Regions from separate parts of the Pseudoalteromonas sp. GCY genome, predicted to be linked through region 1. Evidence: predicted binding sites of a transcription regulator. Region 1 holds the regulator's gene; the other holds the start of a gene.
The links. Region 1 encodes LexA, which represses DNA repair genes until DNA is damaged. Its sites were predicted from a motif close to TACTGTATNNNNATACAGTA; they were not measured.
Positions count from the first base shown of each region.

Region 2: JJQ94_RS17820 (YebG family protein) is a predicted target of LexA. The motif match lies at 2,459-2,478, and genes of this name have one in related genera.

Region 1 is NZ_CP068023.1:3,874,080-3,878,297, forward strand. It holds gene ctaD (cytochrome c oxidase subunit I) at 1-697, opposite strand, end outside; gene coxB (cytochrome c oxidase subunit II) at 697-1,839, opposite strand; gene lexA (transcriptional repressor LexA) at 2,199-2,813, opposite strand; rRNA gene rrf (5S ribosomal RNA) at 3,315-3,428, opposite strand; rRNA gene JJQ94_RS22885 (23S ribosomal RNA) at 3,547-4,218, opposite strand, start outside.
Region 2 is NZ_CP068023.1:2,790,065-2,794,282, forward strand. It holds gene JJQ94_RS17800 (amidohydrolase family protein) at 1-835, shown strand, start outside; gene dsbB (disulfide bond formation protein DsbB) at 1,035-1,544, shown strand; gene JJQ94_RS17810 (hypothetical protein) at 1,557-1,862, shown strand; gene JJQ94_RS17815 (ComEA family DNA-binding protein) at 1,914-2,222, opposite strand; gene JJQ94_RS17820 (YebG family protein) at 2,494-2,808, shown strand; gene JJQ94_RS17825 (amino acid aminotransferase) at 2,903-4,093, opposite strand.

The DNA.
Region 1 (4,218 bases):
CAAAAAAGCTCGTTCCAAAGAACTTGTCGGTCAATACCATAGTCACAGCGCCAGCGAGTACAGGCATAACAGCAATCAGAAGAAATGCAGTTATCAGCCAAGTCCAGACAAATAAAGGCAACTTCATCCATGTCATACCTGGAGCTCTAAGATTGACTATGGTCACGATAACGTTGATAGCACCCATAATAGAGCTAATGCCCATTATATGGATCGCAAACACAAAAAATGCGGTATTGTCATTGCTGTACGTTGTAGATAGTGGCGCATAAAAAGTCCAACCGAAAGCAGGCCCACCGCCTTCTAAAAATAATGACATCAGTAAAATTGCAAATGCAAAGGGTAGTATCCAAAAACTCCAATTATTCATTCTCGGTAGCGCCATATCAGGAGCACCAATCATCATTGGGATCATCCAGTTGGCAAGACCAGTAAATGCGGGCATTACTGCGCCAAATACCATTATTAGTCCATGCACTGTCGTCATTTGATTAAAAAAATGCGGATCTACAAGCTGTAACCCAGGCTGGAAAAGCTCGGCTCGGATCACCATCGCCATAGCACCGCCAATTAAAAACATGGTTAGTGAGAACAATAAATACAGTGTTCCAATGTCTTTATGATTAGTGGTAAACAGCCAGCGCTTTAAGCCTTTGGGAGCCGTATGGTGTGAATGTTCTTCTACGATGGCACTCATTACTTACTCTCCTCTAATGCATCTATCTCACGCTGTATTTGGCTTGGCTGAATAACATCGCCTGTGTCATTACCCCAGCTATTTCTTTTATAGGTAATCACCCCCGCGATCTGCTTGATTGTTAATTGCTTTGCAAAAGATTGCATCGCAGTTCCTGGACGACCTAAAAGCAAAATATCTATATGATCTTTAATATCTCCAGTGACGACTTTACTCCCTTTCATTGCAGGGAAGACACCTGGTAGCCCAAGCCCCGTAGGTTGATGGCAAGCTGCACAATAAGCCATGTAAGTTTGTTCACCGACCTCCATTAACTCTTGTTTCGAAAGAGTTTGTTGGGCAACTGCTTGTGACTCGGCTTCTGCCTTTGCTTTTTCGGCTTTAGCATAGTTGAGCCAACTATCAAATTTATCAGGACTTACAGCCTCGACGACGACTGGCATAAAGCCGTGATCTTTGCCACATAATTCCGCACACTGCCCCCTATAAATTCCCTCATCGTTTACCTTAGTCCATGCCTCATTTATAAAGCCCGGATTGGCATCCTTCTTCACCGCAAAATCGGGCACCCACCAAGAATGGATGACATCATCTGAGGTCATCAAAAAGCGAACTTTCCTATCGGTGGGAATGACTAAATGCTTATCGACTTCAAGCAGGTAATTTTCATTTTTTTCTTTAAGGTCACTAATTTCATCTTTCGGAGTAGAGAGTAAAGAATAGAACTCAACATCATGCCCCATGTACTCATAGTGCCATTTCCACTGAGAGCCTGTGACCTTAATGGTCAGATCAGCTTTACTCGTATCTTCCATAGCAATAAGCGTTTTTGTAGCTGGTATTGCCATACCAATGAGTATCAGGAAGGGAATAGCAGTCCAAAGTATTTCCACTTTGGTGCTTTCATGAAATTGCGCTGCAACAACGCCTTTTGACTTTCTGTGTTTTATAAGCGCCCAAAACATAATCCCAAATACAATCACTCCAATGACGCAACATATTAGAAATATGGTCATGTGAAGCTCATACACTTGATGACTAATGTCTGTAACGCCTTGCCTCATATTGTAAGCGCTGTTAGCAAGTGAGGGCATGGCGATTAGCACTGCGATGAATGCTACAACTAATCGACAAATTTTCATTTGACGTCTCCTTCAAGACAACTCGTAGTTATCTTTTGTTATTATTGGATGACTGTCATATTGTCTATTTGTACATAGACTTACTGCACGACTATTAACCAATTAGTCAAAAAACAAACAAATTGCAAGATTTTTGAGAAGACTGACTTTAGAATCAAAACAGGGATTATAGAAGGTAAAACGAAGAATGATGAAAAATAGTGTATAAAGATCAGAAAACTAAAAATATTACTAAATGATTAAAGTCACTATAATCATCTTACTTTCACACAGTTAGAAAAGTTAATTATTACTTTCTAAACAAAATATAGTTAAAGCAAGCGCAACTTTATATTTAACGCTACGCTCGCTCTCATAAACTACATCCAGTCAGCGCTTCTAATCACACCTACAGCTAACCCTTCAATGGAGAAATTTTGATGCTCTAGATCCACTTCAATCGCTTTAAACTCTTCATTCTCAGCATGCAACAAAACTTTCTTTCCTTTCTTTTCAAAGCGTTTAACAGTCACGTCCTCTTCTACACGAGCTACTATCACTTGGCCATTTTCAGCCACCTGAGTGCTGTGAACCGCTAGCAGATCACCATCCATAATGCCAATATCCTTCATGCTCATACCATTAACTCTCAAAAGGTAATCAGCATTAGGTTTAAAAAAGCTCGCATCTACATTACAGTGACTTTCTACATGTTGCTCTGCCAGAATAGGCTCACCAGCAGCAACACGGCCGATAATAGGTAAACCAAGTTGCTCTGATTCATCCTCTACAAGTCGAATCCCACGGCTTGCACCAGGGACCATTTCAATAACTCCCTTTTTCGCAAGCGCCTTAAGATGTTCTTCCGCTGCATTTGCACTCTTAAAACCCAAAGCATCAGCTATTTCAGCACGAGTTGGAGGCATGCCAGTATCTTTTATGAATACTTTTATTAATTCAAAGATTTGTTCTTGTCGTTTTGTTAGAGGACGCATTAACTGGTGTTCCATACAGTGGTTTATTTACTGTAAGTATATACAGCTCAAAAAAAATCGCAAATGTTTCTTTATTCGACATATTTTAAGTGTATTTGCTGATAGCATTAATTAAGCAGTATTAAACAAGAAGCGAAGTCCGTGCCTCAGAGCACAACCTGCGACTCTATGCAATAAGAAATAGATTATTAAGATTTAGGGCTGATAAACCGCCTCCCACCATGTTGCACTATGCTGATACGGTGGTGGGAGCGAGTTTACCTCGCGAGATTTTCTATATCCCAAACAGCAAAAAAACCATCACATTGCTGAAACGGGTTTTGATGTACATGTTTTTTTGCTGGAACTTCATTGCAACCCATCAGCGGGTAAACCATCTCCTACCGTGTTGTACTGTGCTGATACTGTGGTGGGAGTGGGAGCGAGTTTACCTCGCGAGGTTTTTAAATCACAAACAGCAAAAAACCCGTCGCATTGCTGCAACGGGTTTCTCTTATTTGGCCCTGGCGATGTTCTACTTTCACATGGGTAATCCACACTATCATCGACGCTGTTTTGTTTCACTTCTGAGTTCGGCATGGGGTCAGGTGGGTCCAAAACGCTATAGTCACCAGGAAATTCTGTTCATCAATGAAGTCTCCCTCATCAATGTAAATCCGGAAAAAGCTTATTAAATTCTTTTGTCTACTTTAGTCTATTAACTTCTGTCGCTTATAAACCACTTTGGCGTTGTATGGTTAAGCCTCACGGGTAATTAGTACGAGTTAGCTTAATGCCTCACAGCACTTCCACATCTCGCCTATCAACGTTGTAGTCTTCAACGGCCCTTCAGTTGACTCTAAGTCAAAGTGAGAACTCATCTCGAGGCCTGCTTCCCGCTTAGATGCTTTCAGCGGTTATCAGTTCCGAACGTAGCTACCGGGCAATGCAATTGGCATCACAACCCGAACACCAGCGGTTCGTCCACTCCGGTCCTCTCGTACTAGGAGCAGCCCCTCTCAATTCTCAAACGCCCACGGCAGATAGGGACCGAACTGTCTCACGACGTTCTAAACCCAGCTCGCGTACCACTTTAAATGGCGAACAGCCATACCCTTGGGACCGACTTCAGCCCCAGGATGTGATGAGCCGACATCGAGGTGCCAAACACCGCCGTCGATATGAACTCTTGGGCGGTATCAGCCTGTTATCCCCGGAGTACCTTTTATCCGTTGAGCGATGGCCCTTCCATTCAGAACCACCGGATCACTATGACCTACTTTCGTACCTGCTCGACGTGTCTGTCTCGCAGTTAAGCTTGCTTCTACCATTACACTAACCGTACGATGTCCGACCGTACTTAGCAAACCTTCGTGCTCCTCCGTTACTCTTTGGGAGGAGACCGCCCCAGTCAAACTACCCACCA
Region 2 (4,218 bases), 1.1 Mb from region 1:
AGAAAACAGTGCTATACCGCTTATTAACCAAGAAACTGCCAAACAATTAATCGAGTCCGCAAACTCACTTAAGTTACCCGTAATGGCACATGCGAATGCCATTGATATGCAACAACTTGCTGTAGATGCCAATATCAACGTTATGGCGCATGGACTTTGGAACTGGTTAGCGCCAAATACAGCCCCTAGCGAAAGCGAACTACCAACCAATGTAAAAGCTGTGCTGGATACCATCATCGAAAAAGACATAGCATATCAAGCCACATTAAATGTGATGAATGCTCTGGCGAAAGTGACTGATCACACTTTCACCTTCACGTCTGAATATCGTACCGTATTACCTCCGTCTCAAATTGCTTGGTATCAAAGTGAACCTGGTCGCTGGTTTTCTCGAGAAATGGGTCAAGGCTGGGGTAAAATAAGTAATCAACAAAAGGTGGCTAAACTCGAGCAAGTTTTCTCTCAAGGGCAACGTGCACTAAATTATCTATATAAAAATGGCGCAACCCTGCTGCTTGGCTCAGATACGCCACCCGCACCAACTTATGTCTCGCAACCTGGCTTATCGACTTATCAAGAATTAACGATGATGGATCAAGCCGGAGTAGGCCTCGTTAGCTTGCTATCTGCTGCAACCATTAACAATGCCAAAGCATTTGCGATAGACAATCAGTACGGAAATATCGCTGCTGGGAAAGTGGCTAATCTATTGCTTTTAAATAGTAACCCCTTGCAGTCAGTCGCGGCTTACAACGATATTGAATACGTTATCTTACATGGCTCCGCCATTGAACGCGCTACTTTTCATATTTATGCCCTAGAGAAAAATGAGTGAGTAAATACGTCAGAATAGAAATGCTGATAATGCCAGTCTCACCTCAATTGACTTAATCAAGTGGTCTATTTTGATATTTTCGAACTTCTGCTGGTAACAAGAGTCGAAAAATCGTCGCAAAGATAGCGCACACCGCCGAAGTAAGGTTGCTCTAACGCGGCCAGATAAAGCATAATAAAACAAAAAGGGTTTCTCTATAATGAAGATTTCATCTTTTCATCTCTCTAGGCAATCTTGGGGATTGCTAGCACTATCCGCTGCTATTTTTGAAGCCGTTGCACTGTATTTCCAATACGGTATGGGTTTAGAGCCCTGTATTATGTGCATCTATCAGCGTTTTGCTATGTTGGGGTTATTAGCAGCAGGTTTAATCGGTATGATTTCTCCTCGCTCTTTCGCACTGCGTAGTCTCGCATTTGTTTCGTGGGGCGTAGGCAGCATTTGGGGTTATTTTATCGCCCGTGAACATATCAGTATGCAAACCACAACGGATCCATTTGCTTTTACCTGTGACTTTGTACCAAACTTTCCTGCGTTTATGCCACTTCATGAATGGCTACCAAGCTTTTTTGCTGCAACAGGTGACTGCGGCAAAAAAGCTTGGTCTTTTGCAGGATTATCTATGCCTGGATGGATGGAAATTATTTTTGCATTTTATAGTGTTGCATTTTTTCTTTTCTTATTTTTCCACGTTACCAAAAGAAGTTGAGATATCACATTCATGCATTTTAGGTTAAGCCAAATTGAGCAACTGAGAGCGTTTAAATTACGTGACAAGCAGATGATCTTACGTCTTGCACTTAGCCACCTTGATGCAAAAACAAAGGTCGTGTTAAGAATAGCCAAGTTGCTACTGCTCACACCGTTTTTTGCCTCATTGGTCGTATTTGAAGGCTGGTTGTTATTACCTGTCTTATTGGTAGCAGGATTAATTTATCCGCTACTGACCACACCACTGGAAATACAGTTTGGCAAACCCAAGTTAGCTCAGGCAATCGCTGAGTTTAACGCCTCGAATAAGCCCTGATCTTCAATCTACCTGTGTGCGAGCAGCTAAGCTCGCACACAATAACTACGACTAGACTCTAATTTTCCCCTCCAATTTTGCCAATATTCCTTTCCCAATTCCTTTTACTTCCAGCAACTCCGTTGTTGTTTTAAAGCGCCCCATTTTCTTACGGTACTCTACGATGGCTTCAGCTTTACGAATACCAATCCCTGGTAAACTTGAAAGCGCCGAAGCGTCAGCGGAATTAATATCGAGTACAGCACTTTGCTGCTGTGTTTGAGAGACTGATTTTGCTTGCTCCGCAGGTTTTGCGAGCACACTTGAACAGCTTAAACCTAGCGCCAATAAAATAGAAAGTATGGTGGGTTTATTGAACATATATACACTCCTTGTGCGTGAAAAGTATCCAAAGCTTTTTGCATTCCTCTCGATGGGTGATTGCAGCAAGCTTTTTAAATAAAGATTGGAACATTGACTTTGTCAAAAAACATTCATTCTTTCAAAAATCTGAATAAATATTAAGCTTTTGTTTTTAATGAATTTAATTAATTTTCCTTCACTCAACAGCACTTGAAAAATTTTCAAAATAACTTGCTTAATCACTCGATTCGATTTACTGTATAAAAAAACAGTGACTAGGGGAATAACCATGGCCGTTATCATCAAATATGTTGTTGAAAGAAATGGAGTCGAGCGTATGACTTTCACGTCTAAAAAAGAAGCTGATGCTTATGATAAAATGCTAGATGTAGCTGAAGCATTGGAAGACATGCTAACGAAAGTTGACGTGCCGCTGAGTGAACAACAAGTTGAATCCCTAGCGCTTGAGATTGCAAAACAAAAAGATGACTTTGTGTCTGTGTTAAAAGGTGGCAAAGTAGCACCAAAGGCCAATGCCAAAAACAAATCTGAAAACGAAAAAGCGTCAGATCCAGATAAAGTGACCAAAATTAAGCAAGCCTAAATGATAATAACCACTTACTTCAGTGGGTGGTTTAGGCTGAAAATAAAAAACCGCATGTTCTGCGGTTTTTTATTTTGTTCTGTGTAGCGTGGTATTATTTAATCACGCTTGCCACTGCGTCAGCAAAGTAGTCAATATTGTCTTTGCTTACGCCAGCTACGTTAACGCGGCTAGAGCCTACCATATAGATAGCATATTCAGTGCGTAGTCTGTCAATTTGCTCTTTATTAATACCCAAGAAAGAGAACATACCGTGCTGACGGTCGATGAACGAGAAATCTTGCTCAACACCTTTTGCAGCTAGGCTTTCTTTGATCAGCGTACGTAGACCATTGATGCGGCCGCGCATTTCATCAAGTTCGTCGTACCACATTTGCGTAAGTTCAGTACTGCTTAGAATGGTATTTACAATATCAGCACCGTGTGCTGGTGGCATTGAATAGATACTACGAACAACGCTAAGTAATACTGAGTTTGAAACATCAGCAGTTGCACTGTCTTTTGCAATGATTGAACACGCACCGATACGCTCGCGGTATAAACCAAAATTCTTAGAGCAAGATGAACAGATGATCATTTCATCAACTGTATCCGCAACCGTTCTAAGGCCTTGTGCATCTTCTTCAAGACTGGTACCAAAACCTTGGTATGCAATATCAATTAATGGCGTAAAGCCTTGCTCTTTCGCAAGTTCAGCAACCACTTTCCATTGCGCTTGATTTAAGTCCATACCACTTGGGTTATGACAACATGCATGAAGTAGTACTACATCACCTTTAGGTACTTGCTTCAGCGCATTGATCATCTCATCAAACAACAACCCTTTGTTTTCGTAGTCGTAGTAAGGATACTCTTTAACTGTTAGACCAGCTGCTTCAAATAGGCTGATGTGGTTTGCCCAAGTTGGAGTCGTAACCCATACAGTTGCATTGGTGTTGCAACGTTTAATAAATTCGGCAGCAACACGCAATGCGCCAGTACCACCTGGTGCTTGCGCCGTACGTACACGGTTTGCCAATAATGTACTATGCTCTCCAAGTAACAGTGTTTCCATCTTTTGACAGAAGTCTAAGTTACCAGCCAAACCAATATAAGATTTTGTCGTTTCGTTTTCTAAACGAAACGCTTCCGCTTTTTTAACCGCTCTAAGTACCGGCGTGTTTCCCTGCTCGTCCTTATAAACACCTACACCAAGGTCAATTTTGTTTGGGTTAGTGTCCTGTTTATAAGCGGCCATCAGGCCTAAAATAGGATCTGTTGGAAGTGGTTTTAGCTCTGAGAACATGGCTTATCTCTTTTATTTTAATTAATGCAAACTCGAGCGGCTGACGCCCGATTCCAGTAGACTTGATGGTAACATAGAGACTTGCATCTCAGTTACCATATTTATCTAGAATTTTATTCATTTTT